2 regions of the Paenibacillus wenxiniae genome follow, and region 2 is predicted to be linked to the other one. Evidence: riboswitches for the same ligand, from Rfam matches in the RefSeq annotation. Region 2 holds a riboswitch; the other holds the start of a gene.
What was found. Region 2 has a riboswitch for cyclic di-GMP ahead of AAHF22_RS18640 (transglutaminase-like domain-containing protein). Riboswitches for the same ligand answer to the same signal wherever they lie in the genome.

Region 1: linked by a shared signal. The riboswitch ahead of AAHF22_RS09090 (hypothetical protein) and the one ahead of AAHF22_RS18640 (transglutaminase-like domain-containing protein) in region 2 are both predicted to bind cyclic di-GMP.

Annotation. Positions count from the first base shown of each region.
Region 1 covers NZ_JBCGUH010000004.1:43,505-60,413, reverse strand. The annotation lists gene AAHF22_RS09130 (deaminase domain-containing protein) at 1-377, opposite strand, end outside; gene AAHF22_RS09125 (class I SAM-dependent methyltransferase) at 1,203-3,266, opposite strand; gene AAHF22_RS09120 (pectin acetylesterase-family hydrolase) at 3,346-4,515, opposite strand; gene AAHF22_RS09115 (N-acyl-D-glucosamine 2-epimerase) at 4,598-5,965, opposite strand; gene AAHF22_RS09110 (M50 family metallopeptidase) at 5,962-6,672, opposite strand; gene AAHF22_RS09105 (GIY-YIG nuclease family protein) at 6,979-7,344, shown strand; gene AAHF22_RS09100 (AEC family transporter) at 7,799-8,722, shown strand; gene AAHF22_RS09095 (peptidylprolyl isomerase) at 8,910-9,686, shown strand; cyclic di-GMP riboswitch class I at 9,949-10,041, shown strand; gene AAHF22_RS09090 (hypothetical protein) at 10,082-10,969, shown strand; gene AAHF22_RS09085 (polysaccharide deacetylase family protein) at 11,375-12,109, shown strand; gene AAHF22_RS09080 (S-layer homology domain-containing protein) at 12,458-16,609, shown strand; gene AAHF22_RS09075 (DUF3139 domain-containing protein) at 16,826-16,909, opposite strand, start outside.
Region 2 covers NZ_JBCGUH010000013.1:8,015-24,923, reverse strand. The annotation lists gene AAHF22_RS18685 (QueT transporter family protein) at 1-1,652, shown strand, start outside; gene AAHF22_RS18680 (rhamnogalacturonan acetylesterase) at 2,027-2,872, shown strand; gene AAHF22_RS18675 (methyl-accepting chemotaxis protein) at 3,245-4,996, shown strand; gene AAHF22_RS18670 (DUF1540 domain-containing protein) at 5,616-5,768, opposite strand; gene AAHF22_RS18665 (1,4-dihydroxy-6-naphtoate synthase) at 6,421-7,257, opposite strand; gene AAHF22_RS18660 (futalosine hydrolase) at 7,258-7,941, opposite strand; gene AAHF22_RS18655 (methyl-accepting chemotaxis protein) at 8,328-9,857, opposite strand; gene fdhF (formate dehydrogenase subunit alpha) at 10,646-13,630, shown strand; gene AAHF22_RS18645 (helical membrane plugin domain-containing protein) at 13,614-14,189, shown strand; gene AAHF22_RS18640 (transglutaminase-like domain-containing protein) at 14,597-15,406, opposite strand; cyclic di-GMP riboswitch class I at 15,420-15,507, opposite strand; cyclic di-GMP riboswitch class I at 15,556-15,639, opposite strand; gene AAHF22_RS18635 (class D sortase) at 15,840-16,496, opposite strand.

The sequences.
Region 1 (16,909 bases), on a different contig from region 2:
ACATGATGCACCGCCTGTTCGGTATGTTCGACCGCTTGCTTCACCGCCGGATGACTGTCGACGGCATGCTGGATTGCGTGGGTGACTGTATGCTCGGCTTGTTTAGCTTTTTCGCTCATATGGGTGACAGCTTGTTGTACATGCTGTTCGACTTTATGCTCGATTTGAGCGACCTTCTTCTCTCCTTGCTGAAAAGCCTGCTTTGCTGCGTGACTAATATTGACCGTATCGTGTGCAACTTGTTTGACCGTTTTTTCTACTTTTTGCTCGGCGTGCTGGACAGCGTGCACCGTTGCCGCTACCGCTTGCTTGGTCGTGTTCGCGAGCTGTTTTTCTTTCGTTCCAGCCCAATGTGCGATTTGTCCAAAAAATGACATGGCCTCACTCCTCTTATGAATATGCAACATGGATCGTGTTTTTTATTTCGCGTAGTTACTCACTAAGCTACTTTGTTTATTTTATATACATGCTGACATATGGATAGAGGCATTTATGGTCAATTTTACATATATTATCAGTTTGTCCTAAAAATAATTCCCAAGTCCGTAAGCTGAACTGTGTTTATATCCTACGAATAGCATATTTTTGCAGAAATGCGCATAATAATTGCGTCAACAAGTGAATAGATGACGTAGGCATATCCTTCGCAGGGTTATTCTTGCACATCAAAAAACCTCTATGATGTGTCTGTACAGCGCTGATTTCAAAATAGCTGTACATCATAGAGGTTCGATATGATTTGATTCGCTTGTTGAACACTATTTTTATATTGGAAACTGAATACTCCTTTACTTCATCCCAACGAATGTATAACTATAGCTCCAATTGAGAACTAGAATTAGAACTAGAAATATACCTATGAACAATGAATGATATCATCCCGTTTGTATAGCGGAAGCGAATTGTCCGCAGATGGATAGGCATGCGCGCAGCTAATGTAGATCGTATTCAGAGTGAATGGAGTGCAAATAAATAATGATCATGGATCACGAGTATTAAGTATTATCATGAACTGTACTTATTAACTGTACTTGTAAACTCCATTTGTTAACTGCAATCATTAACTATTCTCATTAGCTGTAATTACTAATGTAACGGCTAACCGCCACGCCTTACTTACGCTAATGAATAACTCTACCTACCGACCACAATTATGATCTATGCCCTATAATATGATCTACACCCCTAACCGCCACTGCCGCTTATACCTTCTCCAACACAATAATACAGGTACTATCCGGAAATGGCACAGGCAACTCCCACTCATCCGTAATTCGTACCCGATGCTCTAGCGCTTCCGTATAGCCTTGCTGTAGGAACGCTTCCAGATGCACAATCCGCACCTGCTCACCCAGCGTGCTCTCGATGAATTCGCGGTAGCCAGTCGGTGTCAAATAGCCAAATTGCTCCTGTACTTCATGCACATATGCTTCTTCGCCCCATGTGTAAGTGTAAAGGAACTCCATCGCATCGTTCACGGGCAGTTGTACCGTTTGTTCGTCCAGTACATCATAACGAATGGAACGTCCCTGGAAATCGCGTGCATAGCGTTCCAATGCTGCCATGCCATCCGGCTCCAGAAATGTCAGTCTGCGCTGCTGTACGGTTGGCTCGGTCATAATGCCATCGCGAATAATGATACGACCGCCGGCAGGCAGTACATCACAGGCGCTCATTAATGCGGCAGCTACCGTATCGAGATTGAATTTGCGGCCATGTAGCGGAATGTATGAATACAGTTCATGCAAGATCGACGAGAACAGAATCGTATCCACACTGCCCTGCTCGATCGTTTCCTTTAATGCTAGCGCATCGCCCTTCATCACTTCCCAGCGATGACCTTCCATGCGGCGACGGCGTTCCAGCGCTTCGATTACATTTTCAGAAATGTCGATCCCGATCGCGCGCAGATCTGGCATTTCCTGCTCCAGCAGATCCAGCATTACACCACCGCCAGGACCGATATCCAGCACGGTCTTTCCGGTCACATAGCGCAGCAATAAGCGTTTGTAGTCGACCGACTGATTCATCGTGGCGAGATAATTTTCCTCATTATGAAAACGATCATATGCGTCCCGGCGCAGGCCGAACAGATCGTACAGCATGAGCACGGCTTTTTCATATAGCGGCGACTTCTCCGCCTCCACGCAAAATTCAATCAGCTTCTCAGCAGCAGCGGAGAATTGAAAGTTGAAAAATACGGTGTCCGCAATATGTGGCTCTGTTACCAGCTCATATTGCAAATGCGGACTGTCTGCGGGCGGCTCTCCTGCATGTAGCGCTTCCCAGCTCCAATGTGACAAATACTTTTCGATCATCCGCTTCTTGTACAGATTGATCTTCTTCACGCCTTTGTAATCATAGTACAGACTATTCATCAGTCGCTCGAAGCTAATATGCTTGACTTCAGCTGGTACGAGACGCGCAATCAGCGTGAACACCTTGCAAAATTCCTCCAGTGAAAAATCTTGCAGCGCCGCTTCCACATACCAGAACGTATGCTGCTCCAATCGCTGAAACACCTGCCCAATGCGCGCCGCTTCGGACAGTTCCTGTAGACGCTCCAGCGTGTTTTCGCCGCGCGCCTCACTGCCTGTGCGTAATCGCAAAATACGGCTCTGCACATCCAGTCCTTGCGGCTGCTCACCATAGGCGATCGCGTGTACAAGCACAGATAGCTCATCCCGTACTTGCTGCCATAATTGCGGCGATACTGCTTCAATAATGCAGCGATTGAGCACCAACAATGTACTTTTCAACTCTTCCGGGGATAATGTGCCTTCTGCTACCACATCCGCAAGCGGCAAATGTTCTGCAAATGGCACTTCACCACGTAAAAATTGACCAAGCAATCCATGCGTACGAATGAGTAGTGCAACTAGACGTTCACGCTCTCCTTCTTGTCCTACCGCACGCTCATACAGCGCTGCCGAACCTTCATTATGCACAAACAGATTAATACCGTCTTCCTGCCAGCGCACCCGTTGACGTGCTGTACCACCTTTCGCTGTCTCTGCCCAGCATAGCGTTTCCTCGACAATATCGCGTAACCAGTACGATACACGTAACCCATCCAAAATACGTAATGTACGTTCCACATAGTCCAGCACCGGATTCGCTTCATTCAGTTCACGTAACGTGCTTACACGCTCCAGATTGACGACTCGCTCCTCTGCGGATACGAGATAATTGAGCCAGCGCTCCGTCACCGTGCCATCGACCTCATGTTGACGATATTGTTCTATTGCCGCCAGCGTATCCAGCATGATCATTGCCCCTCTTTCATTCGTCCATTTGTGCAAAGCTTATATCGATCTACACCCCGGTCGTTCAACGTAATCTCACTTAACGATCAGGAAATTCCACAAATTCTTTACCTACCGAATAGTGCTTGCCATGATTGACGATATCATCCAGCCAGCGACTGAGCTTCACACCGCTTTCCTGTGCTGAATAGAACACTTTGTATGGAGATAGCGTATGTGGTGTCCCCCGTCTTTTCTTACGACTACCTACACCATAATCCGTAATAAAAAAGTGATAATTATCCAGTTCCTGTTGCAACCGACGCGCCGAATTCAACATGCCCAGCGACCAGTCATTGGTGATCTCCAAATCGTCGCTAATTAACCGTTTCGTGCGTTCATTCAATATCGCTTCATAGGAAGGTAACACCTTGTCATAGACCGTATTCGATTGCAGTAATATCGCGTTAGCAGGCAAGCTTTTCGCATTAGCACGGAAAGCTGCACCGATCAGATCATGCTCAATCTCATAGCCAAAATTACGTTTAAAATCCGCTTTCCATACCTCATCGATAATATGCGGCCACCGATGAGAAGACAGATACGCACCATCCGCATAATGATACACCTGCGCATTCGGATAATGCTCGGCAATATGCGGTGCCCAGAATGCCGAACCGAAACCACCTGCACTTGCTCCAGCGATAAACAGCTTATCCGGCTCCGGCAAATGCTGGAACATCCATTCTAACCCGCGCAATGTATTATCACGTCCACTATAATGCGCGGTGAACGGAATCTTCCCCCGATCTTTGTACTTCACTTTGCTATGCCCAATATGGAAATCCCCTGTCGCATACGGAATATAGACGATATTCCAATCTTTAAATGGATTATCCCGACGCTGATTATCAAGCATGCCACCGAGCAGATCGGGTTTGTAGAACGGAATATTGGCAAAATAATAGCCTAGCTCGCGATTTTGCAACAATGTGCGCAGACCAAACGGCTTGGTCGCCGTATTGCGATTCCAGCTAATCCCACCACCGGAAAAATAGACGACCAGATTGTTGCTCCGCCCGCGGCGAGTGAGCAAATAATAGTCTGAGCCATCGCCGGACACCGCCTTGCCACTTAAACTGATCCGATTCCATTTATATAGTGGGGATTGATCGAAGTGCTCAATCAGCGATGGACGTTTAATAATAAAGACCATAACGGCGATGACGATCAACGCCAGCATCAGCCATTCCATGCTGGATACGATCATGATGGGTTCCTCTTTTCTGGGATGCAATTTGAGAAAGTCGAATAGGGATCGATTAAGCTGAGCTACGATTTATCGCCTACGCTCAGGTGACAGGGCGAATAATCGATACTCTTGTGCGGCGTGGTGTGCGGTTCGCTTTCCGTCCTTTGAGCAGCCACAGCTCTGGCGTATCGCGCACATCACGCACTTCCAGTTGAAACGGCGTATTCGGCAATGCTCGGGCAAAGCGCAAAAACAATCGATTGCCATCCACTGCCGATCCGGTCACCTTCAGCTCCTGTGGACGGCTCATACCAGAGGATAAGTGCAGCAACACCTCGCCAATTGAATCGGGATCAATCCGCTTGTTATACGTGATCATTACCTCTGCGTCATCCAACCGCAGACCGGACGATGGCAGGGGCGGCTCTGCATACATATAACCACCAATATGATATTCATACGCCATCCATGTCCGATAACCGAGCGCATACGCATGATGTTCAAAATCATCCATCCAGCGGCGTCCTTTGATCATACTAGCTCGCGAACCGATATCTGCCTGAATACCGAGTGGCAGATCAGGATGGCGCTCACGAATGGAAGCAGCTAGCGGCTCGTACTCGCGAATATAATCAGCAGGTAGTCCACGTTTCATCCAGTCCGGCCAGTGCGTTTGTAGCACATGTAAATCTGGTTTCACTACATCAATCATCGATACGGCATCCAATCCCTGCCATTCGCGCAGCTTACGTGCAGCATCGTCATCACGTACAGCGAGTGACCAGGTCGCCACATAAATATCCGGTCTGACTTCACGTGCACCTTTAGTACCGTTAATTAATTCATCGATCAGTCCATTGACCGCATCGACACGTAAATCGACCCATGCCTCATACAATTCCGGTACACGGGTATAGTAGCGTGAGGACGATGGATCGCGGAATTCCGGCATGTCTTCTCCATAACGCTCTCGGAATGCCTGCGCCGCCAGTGGTCCTACATCGCCATAGACGCCACGTTCCAAACCGTTCCATTCTGGAAAATAAGGTTCTGCCACTTCCACTCCATCAAAGGGCACATTGGCAAGCACATACGAGAGCACTTCTTTTTTCCATTCCATATAATCCTTTGAAAAATGGGAAAAACGCTCAAACCCGTCATTGATCGGTCGCAATAGCTCCATCCGCCATTGCTTCCATAGCGGCGGAGCATGCTCAGCGCTAAAGGTACCGTTACCGAGCACAAGTGCCCATACCGCAATCTCTCTACGCTGCAATGCTTCTACGAGCCGCAGATCGACCTTTTGCTCATTCACGACAAAATAATGCACCGTCCGATAACCAGCCAGCACCAGCTCATCTGCAATACTATCAGGCGAACGGTCGGCATAATATGGAAATAACGGATCAATCTGAATACTTGCTCCACGCAGCGCCCACGGGCGTGCTGCCTGTACATTCGGCTTCATCGCGAATATCCTCCACGCTTATAAGATGAACGTGTGCGTACCGCAGGCTTGCGCTCTCGCACAAATAATCGCGCCGCTCTGCTCGCACACCAGATTGAAAAGACAGCAAACCATGCGCCCCATACAACAGGCGGTAAAAAGAATTGACGGGCAAGCCCTGTCGCATCCCCCGCCGATGAAGGCGACGTGACCGACATAAGTACAATCGTCAATGCCGATACGACCGACTCCTCCAACGTCAAAAACATAATGAGCATAAAGTAGCCATTACGCAACCATTCCGGCGCGATCAGCATCAGAATGCTCACCATTACAAATCCGATCAGCCACACGACGCCAAATCCTTGATGCACGTACAGGATGAGCATCATGAGCGCAATCGCTGCGGTCACGATAATACCGACGCGTTGCTGACGCTTGTGATACAGATAAAACATCCATACGACAAAGATCGAAGAACCCATATAACCGGCAAGCCCAATCGGTAAACCACTCCATGCCGAAGTGATCATCGAATAGGTTACGCCGCTATGGTCTGCATTTAATTCAATGCGACTCACTCGCCCAGAGGTGAGCAATGTGACCATCGCATGGCTGAATTCATGGATCATCGTATCCAGATTACGAAATAACGACGAGAATGGCACCAATCTCGTCAATACTGCCGAACCGATCAGCAGCAAAATCAATTTCAGCCAATTGTTCAAAGCTTCACATCCTTACCCGTTTTAGTTGCTACTGCCACGTTCTATATTGAAATCGCACAGCGACAAGCCTTTTCCCCATTTTACCGTGCGTATGCAATGAACACAATTTGAACTGCTATAGTAGGAACTCTGTTCATTTGTCTATTTTTATTTACTTTTATCTAAATTTACAGCAGATCGGTCTCTACTTATCTACATCCATAATAGACAAAATTATATTTGTTTATTTTATTGTAGACAAAACTATATTATATCTATAAAATAATCATCAAAACACTAGATTGTCTATTAAGGAGCTGATATATAATGAATCGCAGAAAGGAACTACAACAGCAATATAAAGAAACACCGATCGAAGCAGGCGTATATGTTGTACGTAATATGGCAGAGCATAAGGCATGGGTCGATAGCCTGCCTAATTTACGTTCGCTTAATGGGCGTACATTCTCGCTGGATATGGGTTCGTTTGTCCATCGGGAGCTACAGGCGGATTGGTCGCGTCTCGGTAAGGAGCAATTTACGATCGATGTACTGGAAATGGTGAAACCGCCTGAAAATCCATTTGACAGTCATAAAGACTTGCTTGCTGATAAAGAACAGGAATGGACAGAACGTATGCGCGCTGAAGGCTGGAATTTATATCAGCCGCTGGAGAAAAACACATCGTTATAAGCGGTTTACGCGGACATTCATTAACGGACTGTTCGCGTATTCGCTTCGTTTCTAATCTTTTTATCGAGATACAGTCACTTTCTATTAATTTGCTGATCACTCTGTTGTATACACATCGCTTGCATAGCTGCTTTAACTAGCTTCTATCGCATACGTATTACTAGCTTATCTACCCACTCTCCCCTGTCCGCTACGGTATACGTTTCGCTTACCTATCTGTTCTTCAATAACTTCTAATGTACACATGTCGCTTATTTATTAGCTGCTTCATACTTCATGGGGGATGTGCCCAATAGCCCTGTACTGGATTCCGATCCGGTACAGGGCTATTGGCATCGATATGATATACTGTTAAGCAGATTACAGCAGCGGTTGGGCATAGTAGCCCTTACCTTAGGCTTGTCTCGGATCGGACACCATGTATACCAGATGACGAAAGAAAGAAGTGGAGCCTTTGTTTCTCGATATTTTGTTCGGTGTCGTATTGCCGATTATTGTGCTGATCGTTGCAGGCTCAGTGCTGGAGCGCATTTTCCGACTTGACCTGTACACTCTATCTAAAATCAACTTCTACTGTATTACACCGGCAACGGTATTTATGAGCATGTACCATTCCAATATGAATCCGGCGCTACTGGGCAATGTGATTCTGTTTTACACGCTCTATGTACTGTTGCTGTACATCGCCGGATCGATCACCTCTCGCATTATGGGCTATCGCAATGGTAAAAAAGCGGCTTTTAACAACAGCATTATGCTGGATAACTCCGGTAACTATGGTTTACCAGTGAATCAGCTTGTCTTTAACGGGGAGCCGTTAGCCGCATCGATGCAGGCGCTCATTATGTCGCTGCAAAGTCTATTAACCTTTACATACGGGGTTATCTCAATTCAAGGGTCACGACTACAGGGCAATTACCGCAGCGTTATTATCGGCTTTTTAAAAATGCCTGTTCCTTATGCGCTTGTACTTGGTCTACTATTGCATGTGATGGGCGTGCCGCTACCTGCCATGCTATCTCAGCCGCTGACGTATGCGCAGCAATCGATGGTCGCGATTGCGCTCATTACGCTGGGTGCCCAAATCGTCAAATATCCACTACGACTGTATCGGACAGACATTTATCTCAGCATGGCACTGCGGCTGTTTGGTGGGCCATTAATCGGATTGTTGCTTATTTATGTACTGGGCTTGAGCGGCATTCCTGCCCAGGCGTTATTGATTGCCTCCGCGATGCCGACAGGCGTGAACACGTCGATTCTGGCGGAAGAGTATCGCAATGAGCCGGATTTTGCTGCTCAAACCGTGCTGCTATCGACGATCGTCAATGTGTTTACGATTACAGCCGTTATCACCCTTTCGCATTATGTCGCCTGAGGAAGCGGCTGCAAAACTTGTTTTCAGGGTAGTCCAGGTCTTATACTGATACTGTTTGCCCTGCTTGTGTGTTCATTCCAACCTTTACTGTTTATCGGTATGGACGCGGATGCACGATCTGACTGCTCGTCAGCAGCAGGCACATCGTTCTAAGGCAATTATTCATTTAAAAGGAGTGAGCATATATATGCTACGCCAACCACGTCAAGCAATTGTATTTTTCCTGATGTTTAGCGCATTGATCCTCGTGCTTGCAGGCTGTGGTAATGCAAGCACTGGCAACAATGCCGGACAGAGCAGTACGTCATCCAGTAGTTCATCCGAATCCGGTACGACTGGATCAGACAACAGCAGCTCCAGCAGTGAGCAAAGCCAAGCGACGGGCACTGACAGTAATTCGACTTCTGCCAATGACAATTCAGCAAGCTTCAAGCAAGCGAATGATCCGATCGTCACGATCGAAATGGAGGATGGTCAGAAGATCGAACTGGAGCTTTATCCAAAAGCTGCGCCGAATACAGTGAACAACTTTATTTCACTGGTAAAAAAGGGATTCTATGACGGACTCACCTTCCACCGTGTTATCCCTGGTTTTATGATTCAGGGCGGTGATCCGAATGGCAATGGCTCTGGCGGTCCGGGCTATAGCATTCCAGGTGAATTTAACGAAAACAATGTACAAAATGATCTCAAGCATACACGTGGCGTGCTATCGATGGCACGTGCTGGCGATCCGAACAGTGGTGGCTCCCAATTTTTCATTATGGTTGCTGATGCTCCGCAATTAGATGGAAAATATGCCGCATTTGGTAAAGTGATTAGCGGTATGGATGAAGTGGATAAGATCGTTAATTTGCCACGTGGCGATATGGATAAACCGAATACCCCACCGGTGATGAAAAAAGTAACGGTCGATACGAAAGGTGTCGACTACCCGGAACCAGAAAAGAGCGGTAGCAACTAAGCGCTAACCGCCCCCATTTATACTCATCAAGCAGGCAGAGTAGCTCAGGATATCGATTCCTGGCGACTCTGCCTTTATTTTGCCTTGATGATGTACAAATCGACAGATCCGTTTTCAAATCTATACGATCGATACACAAAAAATTAATTTTAACTATTTAGACACTTAGCCATTTAGCCGATATATACATTACTCCGTCTACAGATTGGAGGATGCGGTACAGATCATCGTCTGACCACCGCATATTATACACGGAACTCATATTCAATCAGGGCAAATTCATCGAAAGGTGAAGACGCAAAGCCATGGGTCTACAGCGAAAGGCAGGGTTTCGCCATGACAGCCGGTTGCCGACGAATACCTGATAGGTATGAATCGAAGGAGTCCGATTCATCATGAGCTATACTAGAAATAATACAAAAACCATCTGGATCGCGATGCTTACGTTGCTGATCCTGCTGGGAGGTTTACCTATGCAATCCGCTCATGCGCAATCGGCTCAGAAAGCTACCTGGCTGTGGAATACGCAACTTATCGTCACTTCCTCAGCCGACGTGCTGCAATTTGCATCATCCCAAGGGGTCAACCTGATCTACCTGCAAATCAACCGTGACCTGGATGCTGCTGTGTATCACAACTTCATCGCCGCAGCTACTGCAAAAGGCATTGCTGTGCAAGCACTCGACGGTGATCCTTCCTGGGCGCTGGATTCCCAGCGTTCAAAGCTACAATCCTCGCTTGACTGGATTACCTCGTATCAGAATACAGCTAGTGCGGATCAGCGCTTTAGCGGTATTCATATCGATATCGAACCGTATTTATTGCGAGAGTGGAAAACGAAACAGAGTAAAGTCATTCGCGGCTGGCAACAAAGCGTACTGAGCGTTTCGCAAACCGCGCAGCAGCTAGGAATTTCCGCTTCTGCCGATATTCCATTCTGGCTGCATACACTGTACACAGCCGATCAGAAAACGACACTGAGCAGCTGGATGATGCAGCAATACGATTCGATTACGATCATGGCGTACCGCGATCGTGCGGATGCCATTGTGGACGTTGCTTCGGCAGAACTCGCTGAAGGTGTAACGGCAGGGATTAGCGTCTATGTAGGTGTAGAAACGAATGCTTCCGCAGAAGGAAATGGCATTACCTTTTACGAAGAAGGCGCAGCCTATATGAACCAGCAACTACAGATTGTAGATGATACCGCGTCGACGTATTCTTCCTTCGCTGGTATAGCGGTTCATGATTATGCAGGCTGGTCAGCCTTTATCAATCGCTAGACGAACAAATGATAGGCCACGATGTTTTGCTGATTATCGAATACAGAATTAGCAACACATCGTGCGATATGTATCCATGTACGTCTGCTCGTCTAACACTGGATCTTGATCCATCATTGCCAAAACGACTGCCCTTTGCTTTTTGAGGGGGAGTCGTTTTAATATAACAATAGGGACATATCGATCTCTCCATCGATTTGTGACGATTGTTGCGATTGCCTGACTATTTGCCTATATCTCCTTATTTCAATCTCTACAATTTAAACAATTGCTTCTTTTATAGGGCTGAATGTGACAAAAATGTTATGCAATAGTATCGTTTGGAGACAGATTAACATGTCGTATTGCTGGTATGATGGAACACGGGAACAAGAGAAATTTACTATGTAAGGAGCGTCTCACCACATGCTACATATGAAACGGTGGCTCATAGTCACACTCATCATGGCACTTTTCATTCCGCAAGCGATGACCGCCGATGCGAAAGCATCCGGCAAAAGCACTTCCGCAGCGTCCACTTCGGGTAAAACGGTATACCTGACGTTTGATGATGGGCCTACTGCACACACGATGGATCTGCTGGACATTCTGGACAAGTACAATGCACATGCTACTTTCTTCATGCTCGGTCCGCACATGGAGCGCTATCCTGCGGCAACCAAGCGTATCGTAAAAGAAGGGAACGGACTCGGACTGCACGGCGTTACTCATGTAGCAAGCAAATTTTATCACTCGCCGTACAGCGCTTATAATGAGATGGTTGGTGCTAACAACAGTCTTTACAAAGTGACCGGCCAGCGTACAAGTCTTGTTCGTCCTCCATACGGTAGCAAACCGTATCTGAAGCAGAACTTCCGTGATGTATTGCTGCCTGTAGGCGGATTCCACCTGTGGGATTGGAACGTCGATTCGCTGGATTGGAAATACAAAAAAGATCATCAGAAAGTGTACAACAGCATTATGCGTCAGATTCATTCCGTAGAAAAACGTGGTCAAACACCGGTTGTTCTAATGCATGATCAGCCAGCAACACTAAAAGTGCTACCTCTCGTATTGAAAGAGCTTCAAGCGGAAGGTTACACATTTAAAGTATTGAACAAGCAGCTTAAACCATTGAACTTCTGGAATGACGAGCGTTAATCATTAATCAATATGGATTCAACAAAAGCCAGAGCTTGAAGCATATGCTTCATGTTCTGGCTTTTTTGCATACGGAATGTGCAGACGGAATAGTGAGATTTAGACATCAAACCTTTGTTCCTTTAATTACGAAAATAACTGTGTAGTTAACTAAGCAATTAAACAAGCCAAACCGATAATGAACATAGAGCCTGACATCAGGCGTAAACAAAATCAAAAGGGCGAAAGGATGATTGTATGAATCGATATCATGCAATGTCAAAAGCAAAAATGCTCAAAATTTCATTATGTTTCATTCTTCTGCTAACTTCTTTTTCAAGTGCAGCAGGTTTGGTTTTCGCAGGACCAATGAATAATGTTTTTACAGTAACGAATACGAATGGTGACGACAGTACAGGTTCATTCGCCTGGGCGATTGCGCAAGCAGGACAGGTCGCTAACGGTAAAGTCGTATTTAACCCTGCTCTTGCAGGATCGACGATCACTCTGACAGGGAGCCTAACGCATTGGAATCCGGGGGATAACACTTCTCTTGAAATCGGAGCGCAATCGACCGGCAGCTTCACCATTCAAGGTCTGACTGATGCTCAGGGTAAGCCTGCGGTTACGATCAATGGCAATGGCGTACAGGGGATCTATGCAACAGGTAGTGGAACATTCAGTATGTCCAACCTGATTATGAAAAACTTCAACGTCGTCGATACGCATGGCGGACTGGATTACATGGGTTCTGCGTTATCCATTACAGGAGAACAATATTCCAGTGTGACGCTGGACAATGTTTATTTTATTGGCAATAACAAAGCTTTCAAAACGATGGGCGGTATCGTCTCGCTTAGCATCGTAAAGGCACCGTACAAAGCCAATTTTAACCGCGTTAAATTCCTCAATAACTCTCTAGCGGCGAATGATGCCTCCAATAACACTTTTCAAGGTATGCTATTTTTCAATAGCTTCGTGAAGGCAGTCATTACGAATTCCTTATTTGCAGATAATACAGTGAATACACATACTTCCTCAACTGGAATCGGCTCCATTAGTGCTGGTGGCGGTGCTTATGATGCGATCTGGTATAACAATACATTTGCTAATAATAGTCTGACAAATGATCAGGGAAATGTACTCGCGCCTATCGCATACCTTACAGATGCAGGCAGACCGAGCAATACGACGTTTGAAAATGAATTCCGCAACAATATCGTTGCTAACTCTTCGTTAAACTTTACTGCACAGACCAAAATCTCTGCTCTGCTGTTTAGAGCATCACCCGACGTTCCACCAGTGAGCGTTGATCCTAATCTTATTGTGACTTCCGCAGATTCCAGCTTATTCCGAAACACAGATATGCAGGACTACAGACTGACTAATACAGCTGTATCTGCTATTGATCAAGGCGATAATACGTATGTGTTGAGCAGTTTGGATCTGGACGGTAATCCTCGTTCAGATGGCGGCATCGTTGATCTGGGCGCGCTGGAATATGCACCGGGTTCCAATGCGGAGCTTGATTCCATCGCTAATCAGAAACCACATGCGGATGATGTATCCAAAGACAATGGTAGCTCGATTGCAACTGCAATCAAATGGGCTATGAATATGCCTCCTACAGTGAGCGCGATTGATCAATCCAGCCTGAAAGCTGTAGATTCTGCCGCTACCATCAATCTATACAAAAGCGCGGATTATGCAAGCAATGAAGTAGCAGGTAGCAGCTCGATTCCGATCAAAACCGATGGGCAACCGACGTATCTCTATGTTAAAGTGACCGCTGAGAACGGCACAACGGTTCGATACTATCAGGTCGCTCTGTATCCGCCCATCACAACAGTTACTTTGTTATCTGCTGTTGCAGATGGATCGGATACAAGCACAACGACCAAAATCGATCTTACATTCGACAAAGACATCAGCAATTTTACGATCGATGATATGTTAATTTTCGGTATTACCGCTTCGGCATCTGTTCAATCGGTAAGTGGTTCCGGCAAAAAATGGTCGGTCTTTGTAGACTCCATTCAACTCAATCCAGACCCCCCTCCTGCCAACCAGTATCCGACATCCGGGGAAGTTCAATTTATTCTCAATTCAGTACCTTATCTGTATAACTTTGATGTCGATTCGTCTTTACAAAATCTTACGATCTACAAAGCCAAAGCACCGCATACAACACCACAAGCAGCGATTGATTATACGAGCGAAAAGCTAACTGGACTGGAACCAGGTAATACCTATTCCATTAACGGCTCAAGTGTGATCGCTGATACGTATGGTCATGTCGATATTCCTTCGTTCTGGATGGGTCAGACGGTGAATGTGATCCATGTGGCAAGTGGTGGTTCTGTAGATAGCCAGCCACAAACGTTTACGATTCCAACTCGTCCGTTGCCGCCGATGAACATTAGTGTGACCGATGCGACCTATGCACAAGCACATGACGGCAAGCTGTCTGGCGTGAACAGCACAATGGAATATATGATTGGCGATGGCATTCAATGGAACAATATCCATAGCAATGAGATCGACAATCTCGCGGTAAACACGTACTTCATTCGTTACAAAGCAACGGCGACTTCATTCGCTTCCAAAGCGACTAGTAAAGCAGTCGGTGTGAAAGATCCAAATGCCGAGATTGTACCAGCACCTGCTGTAATAGCCGATGATACGATGAACACGATCAACGGTTTGGACACCACGATGGAAATTTCCGTCGATGGACAAGCATATGTATTGTACAATGGCTCGAATTTACCGGATCTGACAGGTGACCATGACGTGAAAGTACGTTATGCAGCCACTTCATCCAAGCCGGCTGGCCTGGTCACCTTGCTCAACTTTACCGCTAATCCGGTTCCGTTGTTGCTAGTAACTGCAACTGATGCACCCGGCTCCAGCAATAACGGTAAAACAGCGATTAGCATTACTTCTTCTAGTCTGCCTGGCTCTGGCCACAAATGGGTATTCAAAAACTTCGGTACTACTACGGTCGTGCAGCCAGCAGTAGGAACTATCGCTAATGGATATAGCGACTTGCCAGCCAGTGGATGGATTGATGCGGCGAATAATGATTCGATCATCGTAGCTGAAGTGGATGGAAACGGCAAAGTGCTCCGTTTTGCTACGGTCAAAGCGATCGTTATTACGGAAAGCTCCAGTGGTGGCAAGTCTTCGGGTGGTGGCGGAAGCACGCCTTCCACAACACCGACCGTGCCCACTCCTGGAACGAGCACACCGACTACGGCAGGCAAACAACCGGTTATCGTACTCGTGAATGGCAAACAGGAAGATGCTGGCGAAGCGACTACCACAACCGAAAATAATATCAAAACGACAACGATTGATGTGGATACGAACAAGCTGAAAACAAAGCTGGATGCAGAAGGTCTAAACGCCATCGTCACGATCCCGATCTCGTCTGATTCCGATGTGAATCGAGCACAGATCGACGGTCAGGCATTGCAAAATATGCAGGACAAGTCCGCCACCATCGTACTGCAAACAGACACTGCATCGTATAAGCTGCCAGCCAAAGAAATTCAACTGAGCACGCTCGTTTCTAGCAATGGAACAAGCACTACCAATACGGCTAGCGATGTCAAAGTCATGATGCAGATTGCCAAGTCTCCTCAAGCGGTTACGGAGAAAATGACAGAAGCAAGCAAGTCGAAAAAAGCGACACTGCTCACCGCTCCGTATGATTTTAAAATTACAGTAACGAACGATGGCAAGTCGATCGATGTGAATTTATTCAACGCGTATGTAGAGCGTACGATTCAATTACCAGATAATGTTGATCCAACGAAAATCACGACAGGCGTTGTGCTGCGTGACGATAACTCCATCGATCATATCCCGACCAAAGTGATCCAGCAGAACAATCATTATTATGCGGTGCTGAACAGTTTGACCAACAGCAATTATTCTGTTGTGTGGCATCCAATGACCTTTGCGGATGTGACTAATCACTGGGCCAAAGATGCGGTTAACGATATGGGTTCACGTATGGTCGTTAATGGTGTGACCGATACGACCTTTCATCCGAACGCCAACATCACCCGCGCAGAATTTGCGGCTATTATCGTTCGCGGTCTGGGACTGCCAACAGATCAAGCAGCAGCTTCCTTTAGCGATGTGAAGTCCGATGCATGGTACGCAGGCGCTGTACAAACGGCTGTTTCGTACAAGCTGATCAATGGCTTTGAGGATGGTACATTCCGTCCACAGGATACGATTACACGTGAACAAGCGATGATGATCGTAGCGAAAGCGATGAAGCTGACCGGTCTTGCTGAACGTACCTCTGCTTCTAATGCGACATCTGCACTGGCTAGCTTTACTGATCACGGTCAGATTGGCGGCTGGGCTAAAGACAATCTAGCACTGACTGTTCGTGCCAAGCTGATCAACGGACGTAGCGGCAAAATCGATCCAAAAGCGAATATGACGCGTGCCGAAGTTGCTGCGCTTGTTGAGCGTCTGCTCAAACAATCCCAGCTGATTTAAATAGGCAGTAGGAAAATGTCCGTAGGATATGTAGTATTGTAGCGAAGTGCGATTTTTAGAATAGATACAGGAGATTTCAATAATAGAGTGCATCCTAAATAGACATTAGAAAACCCTCGGGTAAACCAATGTGCAATTTAGGGTGCACTCTACTTTAGGTTCTAGCTTTTTAAATTGTTCAGATAAATTAGCGAAGTCGAATCACGCATTATTGCATCAATTATTATATGCTTCTCGATGTTTAAAGTGGTATCCTTTATCTTCTTGCAATTTTTCATCTTCACTCGAAGGCGTACTATA
Region 2 (16,909 bases):
CCGGTCTGGTACGCGTATCATTCAGTCAGATGCAGCTAATTGAATGGGCGGTATCAACATCGGTACTGACGATGCTGGTGTTCGTATTCACCGTAGTGGTTGGTATCTGTGTTGGACAATCGATTTTGCAATTGGTATTGTCCGTAGGAATACTGGTGCTGCCAGCCCTACTTGGGATGGTCATGCAGAATCATTTAAAAATGTTTCTGTATGGCTATTTTACGAGTGATCCTAGTATGCTGATGTCCAGTGTATGGTCTCCAATTTACCGAATTGGACAACTGAGCTACAACGCATTGCAAGCAAAAGAGGGATGGATCTACACTGTCCTGACGGTGCTACTGATCGGTCTTGCTTATGGACTCTACCGAGCACGTCCGGCAGAAAGCTCCAGTGAAGGTGTGGTATTCCGCTACTTTAACCCATTTTTCCGTATACTGATGATGCTTGTTGTGTCGTTGTTCGTTGGAGTGATTTCGACGAATCTTGTTGTCGATGATCCACTCATGGCGATTGTTGGTTATGTAGTTGGTGCGCTGGTAGGCGGAATTGTTGCCGATATGATTATTCGCAAAACATGGCAGGTAGTAGACAGGCAACTACTCCGTATGCTTGGAGGTTATGGTGTTATCATCGCTCTTATTCTCTGGCTACCGGTAGCTGGTATTAACGGTTATGCAGCCAGAATCCCTGCTATTGCCAATATTCAAGCGGTTTATATGGGCGGCGATCTATCTAGTGACTTATACAACCGTACTTATGCTAGCAATGGTATGCAGATTGGTGAAACTTTGAATTCAAACGCTTTGTCCGATAGTCCGCAATACATGGATGCCATTCTGAATTTGCATCGTCAAATTGTAACGGAGCGTCCAAATTCAGAATATCGCAAGCAATATAATCCGTGGGCGAACAATAACCAGCAAGTGCAGATTGCCTATAAATTGAAAGACGGTAGCATTATGAAACGTAATTATTTTATACCGATGGATCGCTATGAAGCATATTTACTACCTATCGTAAGCCAGTCACCTTATAAAAACACGTATTATCATTTAGATCAGCTGGCTACTTACAAAGGAGTGATTCGAATTAACAATCCAGATACGAACTGGACAACATCACCCAAAACAATCAGTGATCCCAAAGATGTAGAAGTATTAAAACAGCTTGTGATAGAAGAATTAGGTAAAGTACCAGATCCATGGAACCAGTATTCATCAGGCGCTGTCATCCAGGTTATGATTGATATTCCACTGGCTGGCTCAGACGTTTATACGCAAAAACTATACACGGTCAGCGCAAATGAACCGGACATACAAAACTGGTTGCAAAAGAAGAACTTGCTCTCAATGACGACCCGTGCGCAGGATCTAAAAGCAATCCAGCTGCTGCCTAGATCAGAAGGAGAACATCATCCAGATAACACTGTACCTTACCAAAAGTTAAACAAAAACGCGATTGTGATCACCTCGCCTGATCAGATGAAGCGCATTATCGCTAACAGTCAGGTCTACAGTGGACGCTATATGAATCAACAGGAAAAGAACGGCTATAAAGTGCAGCTTCTGTTCAAAAATGGATTAATCGGCTACCGCGATCTGACGAGTGCCCAGATGACACCAGAGTTATATAGCATGATTTCACGCTAAAGTGTTAGGTTGAGAGAGCTAGAAGATCGTAGAAGTGTAGAAGTATAAAAGTACAAAACGATAGAAAATAGCATTATAAAATTATATGTTGCTACCCATGCACCTCTTGAACAAGTTCTGTACTCCCACTACATGGCGAGTACAGTTCAGAGGTGCATCTTTATATGTTATTTGCGTACACTCCCTATCCTAACGAGCCAATACAAGATTGCAGAAATTCGATAGTATAATCTGGCACTATGCAGAGAGTGCACAGAGGAAACACTGAATTTTAAACAAACAGCACGGTTTCGTAGCTTACTTTATGCAGAAGGAAGTCGATATGATCAATAATGTAAGCGCTTCATAATTCAGGTAGAAGGGATGAATGAATCATGAATCGGAATCGGCGAGTACCTGGTATAGGCATGGTAGTGATGATGTTGCTGTTAAGTGTATGGTGTAGTGGCGGAGCAACAGGCTTGAATCAAGTCAGTGCAGCAGATAACAATGGATTAAGTGTAAATGTGCAAACGACAGCGGATGCTACAGCTGTACATATCCCCGTTGTCTATCTGGCAGGCGATTCGACCGTACAGACGTATCGCGCTTCACAACGACCGCAGGCAGGATGGGGGCAGATGATTGCGAGCTATTTTGATGAGGGGGTACAGTTCAGTAATCATTCGATCGGCGGACGCAGCTCGCGTTCTTTTATTGAGCAAGGTCGATTGGATACGATCGTATCTTTGTTACAGCCGGGCGATTATTTGATGGTACAATTCGGGCATAATGATGCCGATTCCTCCAAGCCAGAGCGTTACACACCGGTCAATGATTACCGCACCTACCTGAAAACGTATATTGATCGCGCACGCAGCAAAGGCGCTACGCCTATACTGGTAACCCCCGTTTCCCGTCGTGATTATAATGCCGCCAACGGACAATTTAAACCGAGCTTTCCTGAATATGTACAGGCGATGAAACAGGTTGCTGCGGAAACGAACACGCTGCTGATTGATCTGAATGCACGCAGTGTAGCGCTATACAACGCAACCGGAATCGAAGGCACCAAATCGATCTTCCTGCATGTGGCACCTGGACAGTACGCTTATTTCCCGGATGGCGTACAGGATAATACCCATTTTCAGGAGCAGGGTGCCGTACAAATTGCAGGACTTGTAGCAGCAGGCATAAAAGACCTGAATATTCCACTATCTCAGCATCTGCTGGCACCTTAAATGGATACTGTATTAAAAGTAAGCTGTTATTGCGATAGGGAATCTACACAATCATAATTGCTATCCTTCAAACCACCTTGAGTGATCAAGGTGGTTTTTGTATGTATTCCGATTGCGAATCCATCTGCACGACTGTAGATAAACCGGTTGTTATCGGTTTATTTTCCACATTTTATTATTTTAATTGTATTAATGTTAATTGTTATCAATATATTTTATTAGATTGCTTGCAATTCAGTCATTAACCATAAACAACTGAGCAAATTGACCGATATAGGTGTAGGGAGAGCACAGAATGACTGTTACTATGGACTCATTTTACTTTCGCTCCTCTCATCTTACGCATTAGCTTAATTACCAGGAGGAAGTCACATGAATATGTTCAAATTTAATAACTGGAGCCTTAGCATCAAATTGCTCGTGCCTGTTATCGTACTGATGCTAGCACTGATCGTATTTTCGATTCTGGCTCTGCGCAATCTGGATGCTATCGAAAAGAAGCTAGTTTCTTCTTTGTATGATACTTCATATAAAGCCGATTATTTGGTACTCAATGCCGATCGCGATTTGTATCAGGCGATGCTGGCACAAACGAAACTGCTGACGCTGCAAAATGAACAGGACATTCAGCAGCAAGTTGCCGATTATAACGAAAATACGACGCAAGTATCTGATCGTATACAGGCAGCAAGAGCGGTTATGGAGCAGCATACGGACATTTTTACCGCCTATAAAGATCAGGCTAGCGGCAAAAACACGTTTGAGCTATGGGATGAATTTAATGCAAGCTATACGGCCTGGAAGCAGGAGTTTAATGCCAATACACGTACACTGGCCAATGCAGCCAATGCGGAGCAACAGTTCGATATCGCAAGAGAAAGAATCGAGCAAATTGGTAATATTGTTGATCGCTACAGTACAGATTCGTTAAACCATAACGCTGCTTTAAAACAGCAAATGTATGTACTTACGTATGTACAGTTAGCTGCGGCCGCCATCATCTCAGCCATTATCGTATTCTTCATTGTGATGAATGTGAGAAGACGCACGAGAGATACACTTGACTTGATCAATCGCACAGAACGATTTGATCTGGTGTATGTTGATAAATTCACTCCGTATTTGTCGCAAAAGGATGAGTTTGCTGTGATCATTCAGGCGCTAGGTGAAGCGCGTAAACAGTTCCGTTTAACATTTAGCAAAGTGATCGAAGAGAGCGCCAATCTGCAAACGAAGATCCAGATCGTAGAACATGAGATGAATACACTGGATACGGGGATACATGATATTTCCTCGACGACAGAGCAGTTGTCAGCGGGGATGGAGGAAACAGCAGCATCTGCACAGGAGATGAACGCCACCTCGAACGAAATTGAAGCTGCGGTGCATTCGGTAGCTTCCAAAGCGCAGGAGGGAGCACGTGCAGCAGAACAGCTGACCGGACGTGCGACCGAGCTAACACAGCAATTCAAAGCATCGTATGAAGAGAGTGACCGCACGTATAAAATAGCGAGTGAAAATCTTATTCAAGCGCTAGAAGAATCGAAATCGGTGGAGCAAATCCGCTCGCTCGTTACTTCGATTATCGACATTGCGGCGCAGACGAATCTGTTGTCGCTTAATGCAAGCATCGAGGCAGCTCGTGCCGGCGACGCAGGACGTGGTTTTGCTGTTGTAGCCAGCGAGATCAGCAAGCTGGCTGAAGATTCCAAAAATGCGGCGGATCGCATCAATCAGATTACGGGTGTGGTCACTCGTTCCGTAGACAATCTGTCTTCCCATTCCAACAACTTGCTACAGCTGTTCGATACGAATATTTGGAAAGATTATCGGATGATGCTAAACTCTGCCGAGCACTATGCGACCAGTGCGCAGGAGATTGATGCGATTGCTGGCGATCTAAGCGCGACATCGGAAGAGTTGCTCGCTTCGGTCGAAAACGTCGTGAGAACGATCCACGAAATTTCCGTTGCCGCAGATGAAGGGGCACAGGGAACAGGCGTCATTGCAGCTAAAGCGGATGATATCGTACAGCAGACGAATCGGGTTAGTGAACAACTGGATCGATCCAAGCAGGATATCGAAGGTCTGGCAGAATCGGTATCTAAATTTAAGCTGAGCTAAGCGAAGTAAAGTAAAGCAAGTAAAGCAAGTAAAGTTATTCATTTGTATGTAGCTAAAATGGTTTTTTAATGTATTTTATGTAAAATCATTTATAGCTTTTAGAGCGTGTACGCAACTTAATCCTTCTATGCCTAAAGAGCCTGACGCCTCACATTTGAGGATGTCAGGCTCTTTGGGTACATCATAAAGCAACAAGCATCGATATAAAAACAGCATACTGATCGGATACAGTTATATCGTTGCCCATCAAGTCAGCTGACGCTGCATATACCAAACATAAGGAATCCATAGCAGCAAAAAAAGTAAAGAAACGATCAAGACGAATAATAGACTTGTTAACGGACGCAGAAAATATGAATATCCTTGACGATGATTCTCAATAAAAAACAAGGACAACCGCAATTTCAGCAGGCTGTCCTTGTTTTTATAAGGTATAATGACCGCGTAAACACCAATCTCGATGGGCAAAACGTAGTCATAACGGGAGTTTTAAAGATTCTCAATCTTTTCTCAATAATTTTGCAAAACCTCTTGATAATAATAATCATTGTTGATAGAATATAAAAAGAAAGAAGGAACTCGGCAAAGTCCCTTCTCTCGGTAAAGCAATAGTCAAAGCTTATTTCTTTTCAAATGTTTGACAATCTGTTTCTTGAGCTTCAGTCGCTTGTTGTTGAGCGTGGCTAGTAACGAAGATTGTTTCAGCAGTGCATTTGTTTTGCTCTGCCCAGTGAGTGCAAGAGTTAACTTCACACAGTACGCCTTGTGCCATGATGTTTCACCTCCTATAAGAGAATACAGATGCCAAGCTACAGTCCCTTCGGCAAAAGGGGCTATTTGTGCTATGATCTGATACTTACATTGCCAGTATACAGGATATATACCCGCTTTGGCAAACTTTTTACCGTGCTATTACGAAAAAAAGAAGAAAGATCCATTTTCTATAAACGTAAGCCATGTTTTCTAAAAGTGTGCGCATATATATTTTCGTTTGTTCGTAATATAATCATCATTCTCTATTATAAAATCCTCTATCATAAAATCGTACCATCAAAAAAGCGTAAGATCACAATCTTAAAAAGTATATCATCAAAAATAATCTCATCAGAAAAAATTGATCGTATTGGAACATTGAAAATGATGCGATCCGAACATTATGAAAAGCCTTCCCGCGAAGCCACAGCTTCATAGGGAAAGGCTTTTTTATTCCAGATTCACTTGTTTTTGCAGCTACTCCTATAAAGTCATGTCTAAAGGTATGCCTATGTTTAGTGCCATAGAGTGCCATAGAGTGCCATAGAGTGCCATAGAGTGCCATAGAGTGCCATAGAGTGCCATAGAGTGCCATAGAGTGCCATAGAGTGCCATAGAGTGCCATAGAGTGCCATAGCTATAACAAACGCTGTCCTTGATAGAGCTTCCCCTTACTTCCGCAGCAGGCTCAGATCAAATTCAGGCACAAGCCCTTCGCGAGCTGCACGACCGAGCAGTGCTTCAATCGCACCATAACCATCTTCGCCCAGATCGCGCGTAAATTCATTCACATACAGTTCAATATGCGAATCTGCAACGTTCGGGTCCATTTCCTGTGCATGCTCTAGCACATAATCACGAGATACTTGCGGATGCTGCCACGCGTATTCCACCGAAGCGCGTGCCCAGTTTGCAATCTGCTCGCGATCCAGTGAACGACGTGCGATAATCGCGCCCAACGGAATCGGTAATCCCGTATCTTGTTCCCACCAGCTGCCCATATCTTGCAGCAGGGTAAGACCATAGTTAGGGTAAGTAAAACGTGCTTCATGGATGACCAGTCCTGCATCGATCTGTCCATCGCGCACAGCAGGCATAATCTGGTCAAATGGCATCACGACCACTTCGCCGATGCCGCCCGGTACATTTTGTGCAGCCCATAGACGGAATAATAAATACGCTGTTGAGCGTTCGCTTGGAACAGCGACCCGTTTACCAGTTAGTGCAGAAGCATCTTTTGCTTCCGGATCAGCAGTCAGTACGAGTGGACCACAACCGCGTCCAAGCGCACCTCCGCAAGGGATAAGTGCATAGTCCTCCAGTACCCAGGGTAGGGCAGCATAGGAGATTTTGAGCACTTCTGGCCCTTCACCAGAAGCCGCCCAGTTATTCGTAATATCAATATCAGCATACGTGACTTCCAGCTCTGGTGCACCGTCGATTAAACCGTGTACCCAGGCATGAAAAACAAACGTATCGTTAGGACATGGGGAAAAAGCAATTTTCATTTAGAGCACCTCCGCTAAAATACGGGTTGCTTGCCGGAGTGACTTGAGGGCATCTGGAATACGCCAGCTATCACGATCACGAGGCCCGACTTCATTAGAAATTGCACGCATTTCCATAATCGGCAGGCGAAACAACTCCGCAGCCATCGCTACACCGAAGCCTTCCATTCCTTCTGCTGTAGCATCCGGAATACGCTGCACTAATGCAGCCGTTGTATGCGCAGAGCCTGTCGTCGTCGATACCGTCAGCACCGCACCGACATGCACAGGGATATTGGAAGCACGAAGTGCGGAAGTGAGTTCTGTTGTATAGCGTCTGTCCGCGCTAATGATCGAGCGACCAAAGCCTAGCGTATCGACGGAAAGAAAACCTTGATCCGGTGTCTCGGAACCGAGGTCCGCAGCGATAATTTGATTGGCAAGTACGATGCTACCTATCGGTGCATGTGGAGCAAAGCCGCCTCCAATGCCAGCACTAATGACCATTCGATATCGATCGCTTTCTGTAGCGAGATGAGCAGCGGTTCTTGCCGCAGCACTCGCTGGGCCTACACCGACGATAATCACATCGCAGCGTTGTCTGGCGTGATCAGGTAGCGCTTGAAGTATGACATCGTGTTCAGCCTGTACAGCAACGGCAATCAAGATGCGCGAACCTGCTTTTGTGTAACGTGAAGCTTCCATCAAATCAAACCTCCTTAGCAATCGAGGCTTGGCAGCAAGCCCATCCTTTAACGTTACTCCGAAAAAGCAATGATGTAAAGTCGCACATCGTTTATCTGTGGCGAGGATATATTCTTTTATCCGCTTATATAAATGCTTCAAATATGCGCTAATCCGATGCGCAGAGCAATACATGACCATGTATGAAAAATAAGGCTGCTAATGTAGGAACAGACATCCATACATCAGCAACCCTATCCTAGTAACGGTAAAAGGGATATGAGAACAGCCAGACAAGCTGGATCAATCTAACGATGCCAAGCCGATCACATACGAAATAATATTTATCCTATCATGATCCATTAGCATGGTGATTTCCCTACATTAGTGTATTGTTTCAGCACATATCATTCCGCTCGTAACTGATCGATCACCCGTTGTAAGCCCTCCGATGCTGTTGTTAGTGAATGTGCAACCCGAACCGCTTCCTGATTCGCAGTGTGTTGACGGCCAGCCGTTTCTTTTGCTTCATTACAGCTATTAACAAACGCAGTTGCAATGCCAGCGATATGCTCAACCGAGCCAGAGATATGAACGGACGATGCCGATACAAGCTGGCTTGATTGTAAAATATGCTGCACGCCCTGACCAACTTCAGCGCTATGCTTCCAGATGCTTTCCAGCGTGTCCCGTGTTTGCTTAGTAGCGGCTACACCTGCATCCAAACGGGTATTTACTTGTTCCATTGAATCGGCAGACTTTACCGTATCTGACGTCATTTCCGCTAAAAAGGACGTGATTTGCTTGGCGGAGTCGGCTGAAAGGTGAGCAAGCTTCTGAATTTCTTGAGCAACTACGGCAAAGCCTTTGCCTGCTTCACCTGCACGTGCGGATTCAATCGATGCATTCAGAGCAAGCAACTGTGTCTGAGCGGCAATTTCTTGAATAAAGCCGGTAATTTGCGAAATATTTTGCGAGTGTTGTTGTAGGGAACGAATATGTGCTCGTGATTGCTGAACTGCCTGTAATAGCAGTTCCATTTCTTGATTTAACTGTTGTAGACTTTGATTGCTTATTTCAGTAAAGTTGGCTGTCTCGTCTGAGCGCCGAAGTACCAGATCGATCGCTGCACGAATCTGTTCTAGCTGCTGATTGTTTTGCGCGACCGCATCGAGTGCGAGACTGGCCTGATCTTTTTGCAACGAGGAGCCTCTAGCTACACCATCGATCCGTGTATTCATTTCTTCTCCATGCATTGTAGCTGAAGACGCGATATGCATCAGTTCAGAGGAGCCGTTTGCAATTCCCTGTACGACAGCATTTAGGCGCTGAGTGAGTGCATCGACAATGCGTCCGCGCTCTAGCTGCTGCTCCTGTTGATATGTACGTTTATAACGCTGATTACTCATAATTTGCAGACTGACGGCTACCGATGTACAAATAAGAAAAAAAGCATGGCCAATGAGCATAATAAGCGAGTACGTCTCTGTACCAAACACTAACCGCGGAAACCAGATAAAGCCAGCGATATGCTGCACCGCAAATAACACGGTAGCGATTGTAATCAAGCGTATATTTTCATAAAAACATAAAATGGCAATCACCATAAAGATCGAGAAATGAAAGACGACATCCCCATTGCCGCCGGAAATCATAGACATACTGCTGAATACCATGGACAGTGTGTTAAATAAAGCAACCTTCGGATCATCTGGACGTCGTGCATACATCCAGAAAGCGATAATTAGCATCACAATAGGCAACAATAGTAATAAATTAAGCGCCTGTGGATTGCTGTTCATGATCATAGCATTGCCTGAATGATGCATCATGTCGCCAAAAAAATGAAGCTGCCGTGCCAGAAAGTGCACCAGCAGTGAAATCGCTAGCACCCCGGCTGAAATGTAAAGCATCATATTGTTTTTTTGTTTACTCATATTCGATTTCCTCCTGAACCATAATGAACAAAACAATCAGCAAAACACAACATACACAGAAGCGTACATACACAGCTTTTGAATAGTCATGTTGTTGTTATTTATATCGGTGGCTGAATTACGAATTGATTATAGATAAAATTTAAAATTCCACACTTTTAGAAAAATTTATGGCATGAAAAATACAGAAACATGATTATCTGTATATTTATTGATAATTCATTCATAAGAATGGAAGATCTTAAACTTGTCATATAGGCTATGTGCTTGCCTTATACGTAAATAATACGTGTTGTATGTACGAATAACAGAATCCATACCTATGCGATGGATGACTGTAAACGAAGTGATATGTAATTACATAAATAATATTCCTGTAGAAGCTACTGCATACTTTTGCACAAACAGGGTAATACATTTCAAAAAGCTGTTTGCCTAACCTGAACTTGCCTGTAGTTGAAGCACACATCGAAGCACCTATACACGCATCGAAGCACCTATAATCGCAGCTGAATCACTAAGTATACCTATCATTTGTAGGACGCTGCTCAAGCAATCGCATAGGTATACAATACGATACCCTCCTAAATTTATACCGTTATGAATCAAGTAGAGGCGGCAACGAATTGGAGCTATACGCTGGATTAGAGGAAATATAAATCATATGCAGACTCAGAAATCGTATAACAGCGCGATCTGGCAAATGGATGAACAGGTCAACGGATAGACGAACAGATGGAGTGGAATAACTGAACCTTATTTTGCAAAGTAGAGGTGGGCCAAGCACAATGAAAATGGACAGCAATGAAACATGGACGATTGAGGTAGACGGACAATCTGTAGTCGCGCATCCCGGTATGACGATTGTGCAGGCTGTAAATGCAGTACCTGAACTATATATTCCTCAAATTTGCTATAACGAGCAGCTCGGTCCGATCAACACCTGTGACACTTGTATGGTCGAGGTGAATGGTGAGCTGGTACGTGGATGCAGCACCGAAGTGCAGCAAGGTATGCGTGTATCCACACAAACGAATCTGGTAAAGGATGCACAGCAGGAATCGATGTCCCGTATTTTGCGCAATCATGAGCTGTATTGTACGGTATGTGATAACAATAACGGGAACTGTGTCGTACATAATACGACCGAGCGGCTCGGCATCGAGCACCAGAGTTATCCATTTCGTAAGAAGCCGTATGAGATCGATAATACGAATCCATTTTACCGGTATGATGCAGATCAATGTATTTTGTGCGGACGCTGTGTAGAGGCCTGTCAGGATCTACAGGTGAATGAGACGCTGTCGATTGATTGGAGCCGCGAACAGCCGCGTGTCGTCTGGGATGACGATGTGCCAATCGATCAGTCTTCCTGTGTGTCATGTGGACATTGTGTAACGGTATGTCCATGTAATGCATTGATGGAGACGTCGATGATTGGTGAAGCTGGCTTTATGACGGATATCGATAGCCGACTGATGGAGCCATTGATCGATCTGACGAAAGCGGTAGAACCGGGGTATGCGAGCATTTTTCAGGTGTCTGAGATGGAAGCATCGATGCGCAAATCCCGGATTGAGAAAACGAAAACCGTCTGCACGTATTGCGGCGTAGGCTGTAGCTTTGAAGTATGGACAAAAGGCCGCGATATTTTAAAAATCGAGCCGTCTGTCGATGCGCCGGTGAATGGCATTTCGACCTGTATTAAAGGTAAATGGGGCTGGGATTTCGTCAACAGCGAGGAACGCCTGACCAAGCCGCTTATCCGTCAGGGAGATCGTTTTGTAGAAGCTTCATGGGATGAGGCATTGTCACTTATCGCTGAAAAGCTGGGCAGCATTCGTGACGAACACGGTCATGATTCGCTCGCTTATATTGCATCATCCAAATGTTCAAATGAAGAAAACTATATTTTCCAAAAGTTTGCCCGTTCGATCATGGGTACAAACAATGTGGACAACTGCTCACGCTACTGTCAATCTCCAGCCACGTCCGGACTGATGCGTACAGTCGGTCTGGGCGGTGACTCTGGTACGATCCAGGACATTCAGCAAGCCGAACTGGTGCTAATCGTTGGCGCGAATCCAGCGGAATCGCATCCCGTGCTGGCGACTCGTGTTAAACGAGCGCATAAGCTATACGGTCAGAAGCTGATCGTATCCGATATTCGTAAAAATGAAATGGCTGAGCGTGCCGATCTGCATTTACATCCGCATCCAAGCTCAGATCTGGTATGGCTGTCTGCGGTAACGAAGTATATTATCGATCAGGGCTGGGAAAATCGGGAGTTCATCGATCAGCATGTGGAAGGCTTTGATGCGTACCGCGAATCGCTCGCTCCCTACACACTGGAATATGCGGAAGAGAAATCCGGTCTGACGCGCGAGCAGCTGATTCAAACGGCGGAAATGATTCATCAATCCGGCAGCACATGTATTTTATGGGCCATGGGTGTCACACAGCATCGTGGTGGTACAGATACATCGACAGCGATCTGTAATTTGTTGCTGACAACAGGCAATTTTGCCCGTCCAGGTACAGGTGCATATCCGCTGCGTGGTCATAACAATGTACAAGGGGCATGTGATTTTGGTACGATGCCGAACTACTTCCCTGGTTATGAAAAAGTGAGCGATGATGCAGTGCGTGCTCGGTACGAACAGGCATGGGGTGTGAAGCTGCCGGATCAGCCAGGGCTGGATAATCATCAGATGGTGGATGGTATTGAAGATGGTCGTATTAAAGGCATGTATCTGTTTGGTGAAGAGATGGCATTGGTCGATTCGAACTCTAATTTTGTAGAAGAGATGTTTGGCAAGCTAGACTTTTTCGTTGTACAGGATATTTTCTTCTCTCGCACGGCGCAGTTTGCGGATGTCGTTCTGCCTGCGTCGCCAAGTTTGGAGAAGGACGGTACATTTACGAATACCGAGCGTCGTATTCAACGTTTCCACCAGGCATTGGAACCGCTTGGCGATTCGCGTCCAGACTGGCGCATCATTCAAGATGTAGCGAACGCACTGGGAGCTAACTGGAATTATCGTCATCCGTCCGAAATTATGGACGAAGCGGCCAGCCTATCCCCTATGTTTGCAGGTGTAAGCTATGAGCGTCTGGAAGGCTGGAACAGTCAGGTATGGCCGGTGAAGCCAGATGGGAGCAGTACGGAACTACTGTACACCGACGGTTTTGCTTTCCCCGATGGCAAGGCACGTCTGTATCCGGTTGATTGGACAGTACCGTTTGAGCCGGAAGCAGAATACGATCTGCACCTGAACAATGGACGCTTGCTGGAGCATTTCCATGAAGGCAATATGACATATCAATCGGAACATATTCGTCATAAAGTGCCGTCTACCTGGCTGGAAGTATCGCCAGAGCTGGCAGCCGAGCGCGGTATAGAGACCGGGGCGCAAGTACGTCTGGTATCGCCATTCGGAGCGGTGAAGCTGTCGGTCGTTGTGACTGATCGAGTACGAGGCAAGGAATTGTATTTGCCAATGAATACGCAGCAGGCGAGCGAAGCGGTTAACCGTCTGACGAGCAGTCACACCGATAAAGTCACCCATACGCCAAGCTATAAGGAAATTAGTGTACGTATGGAGGTACTGGAAGATCGCGGCGTATCCCCGTTGCCACAGGTAAATCATCGGTTTGCCAAACGGCATCCACAGATTAGTGTGCGGGTAGAGGACAAATGGAAGCGCGACGATTACGAGCCGATTGCGGATACTATACGGAAGGAGCGTGCCCAGCATGGCCAGAGCCATTAATCGAATTGAACGCCACGAACCGACAGCAGCAGAAATTCAGGCCGAGTCACTTAGTCAGGTGATCGATGCCATTGCCAGTAACAAGGAAGCGATTGTGAAGACGATCGGTATCGTGAAAGAACTGAACGATGCCGGGATATTGGACATTGCCAGCGCCGCACTCGAAAATCGTACTGAACTCGGATTGCACGGTGTGCAGTTGATCAATGCGCTCAATCTACCGCCGTTATTAAAAAATGGACTGACGATGGTGCAAATGTTCGGTAGTATTGATCCGCTCGAAATGAATCGCCTTATTAATGCGCTAGGTAGCAGCCTGGGTCAAATCAGTGAGATTGATCCAACCAATCGTCAATATGGCGATCATATCGATAAAGAACCACCAGGCATGCTGGCATTGTTGAAAATGATGCGTGATCCAGATGTGCGCACAACGATGACATTTGGGCTACACTTTCTTAAAGCGATGGGTGGCGAGCTGAACAAGCCGAAGCCAGAGGAAGAGGATGTGTATTCCGATCCGCGTGGTAAAAAGAGTAATGATTATCCAGAGGTGTAGTCGTTAGGAGTAGTGAAGGTTAAGATATGAAGTATGGAGTATGAAGTATAGAGATAAGAAATTAAGAAATAAGAGAGAAGGAAAGAGGGAGTCAGATTGGCTTAGGCATGTGCTTGAGTCGATCTGGCTTTTTGTATTGTATTATATTGTATTGGAAGATAGGTTTGTAACATAACTAATATATACCTGATAAACTAGCGAATGATGCGATAAAGTATATTGTGGTCGCTTGTTGTATAAGTCGCTTGAAGATGTACGCAACAAACGAGGCGCCAAATAGAAACCGCAAATAAAAATCACAAAATAAAAACCCGAAAATAAAAACAACCGGTGTGCTGCTCATGAAAGCAGTATGCCGGTTGTTTTATTTTGTATCATTTATCGTCAGCAAGCGCTTGTCGAATGAATTAGTATACTTTGACTGCTGTGTACTGGCTAGCATCTGTAGTCATTGTTGTTTTTTTGCCACCTTGTTTCATCGATGCATCTACAGTTGTGTCAACTACAACCCATTTGCCATTCAGGAATACTTCGTTCCATGCATGGTATTGTTTAACTTTAGTCGTAGTACCCATATCCAGCTTTGCTGGAATGCCTACGCTGCGCAGCATTGCTGCATTCAGCGAAGCATAATCGTAGCAGATCCCTTTGTTCGAAACTAATGTTTGAGCAGGGCTTGGAACATATACAGTCGGCAATGCTGCTGCCAGTGCATAGTCATATTTTACTTTCGAAGTGATGTAATCATAGATTGCTTGTGCTTTAGCTGTGTCTGTTGTTGCGTTAGCAGTCAGTTCACGAGCTTTTGCAATAACAGCAGGGCTGTTTTTCCAGTTGATGTTTTGAGTCGAAGCCAGGTATACGCTGTTTGGATCGTTCAGAGTAACATCCAGCGAATCCGAGCTAACTTTGCGATAGTTGTTACCGGATGTGTTTTCCAGCAGTGTAACTTCGTATTTACCGTCACCTAGCTGTAAAGGGAAGGTCGATGCTGTACTTACTGTGTTCAGATCGTAAGTGTATGTTGTACCACTTTTTGCGATCATCACTTTCGTACGTGCAGCCGATGCAGGAGTATAGTTAACGGCGATGTAGCCGCTTGTCATATTCGAAGTGTCCAGCCATTCGGAGTTTGTCGTTTCAGCCGCAAATGCAGGGCTGATTGCACCGAACAGGAAAGATGTAGCGAGCGAGCAAGCAATTAATAGTTTTTTCATGGGTAAAACTCCTTTCGGTAGCTGGCTGCCAACTTGCGAGGTGCAAGTAAGGCCCTTTAGCTTTGCGTCACTATTTTTCAATAGTTTTGCCATTATCGTCTAAGTTTTATAAAAATTGGTAATTATAGCGTACAAAAAAAGCTTATCCATTCGGTAGCTGGCTGCCAACTCACAATGAGTAAGGCCCTATAGCTTTGCGTCCCTGCTTTTCAACAGGTTTGCCATTATCGTGCAAAAGCTTTGATCTATTCGTTCAAGCTATGCGAATGTGTACCAGGTACACGATATCAAATAACAGAGAAATTAGTTCTTGTAGTGTTCGTAAAAAGTTACTGAGTAACCACAACCTAATCATAGCACTTTTTGCGAAAATCACAATCCCTATTCGTCAAAATACGCGAAATGAATAATACTTTAGTCCCTGTTGCAAAAATCAGCTTTGCTGATCGGTTCGATGAGCGTGAATGATCAGTCGATGGGTCGGATTAATGAGCGGATCACACGTAACGAGCGTCAACTCTTGCTCCTTACCATTTGCGTTTAACACCGATACATCTGTAGGTTCCACAATGTGAATTTGATCTACTGTATAGGTGTATACATGCCCCTGCGCCTCAATCTGAATCGTATCTTCAAGCTTGAGTTCGTTTAGACGATTAAACAGTCGTCCATACTTATGAGCACGGTGAGCAGCAACAGCAAAGTTACCAATAGTCCCAAGCTGGTCTGTCTCGGAAATGTGTACCGCAGCACTGCGCATATTGTCGCGCGTAGCGCCTTCAACGATCGGCAATTTCACATCGATAACAGGAATCGTAATAATCCCGATGATGTCGCCTTGAGCCGCCGCTGTAAGAGCTGAATCAGCACTATTGTTATTATCGGCAGCAGACCCTTCATTTAGTAGAGCATTTACGCGAGAATATTCATTTTTTAAATTATTTTTTCCGGCGCTTGAGCCAGCTTGTTCACTTTGTTCCGCCTGGGCAAGCAAGCGTTCCTGTTGCCAGTCGGCGTACCATTCGGATGCTTTAGGATAAAGTAGAACCGCAATGCCTAGCATAATGAGCAGATATGACCATTTTTTCACGGATAATATAGCCCCCTTTCTAACATTTTGAACAAGTATTGAAAAGTGTGATCTGCACTAGATGTTTGCAAATGCTAAGCTCCTTACATACTATTAAAGCGCTTTTCAGCTAATGATTCAAATAATGATCAATATTATATGAATATCTACGTTTATTTTTAAAAAATGGATTATTCTGGTGTGAAATTATTGTGATCGTTAGATGGTAAAGGATGAACGTTTATAACATACCCGTTTATCAGATGAACTTGTATACAGGTAAGCGATAAATGAACAAGTGACAACTGAATAAACGGCAAGTAAACCGGTTATAAGCAAACAAGTGACAGGTAAACAAGTTAAGAAGCGATCAGCAATAACGTATAAGTGGCATGTGGATAAGGTAGAAACAGCTAGATAGAAAAAGCTAGATA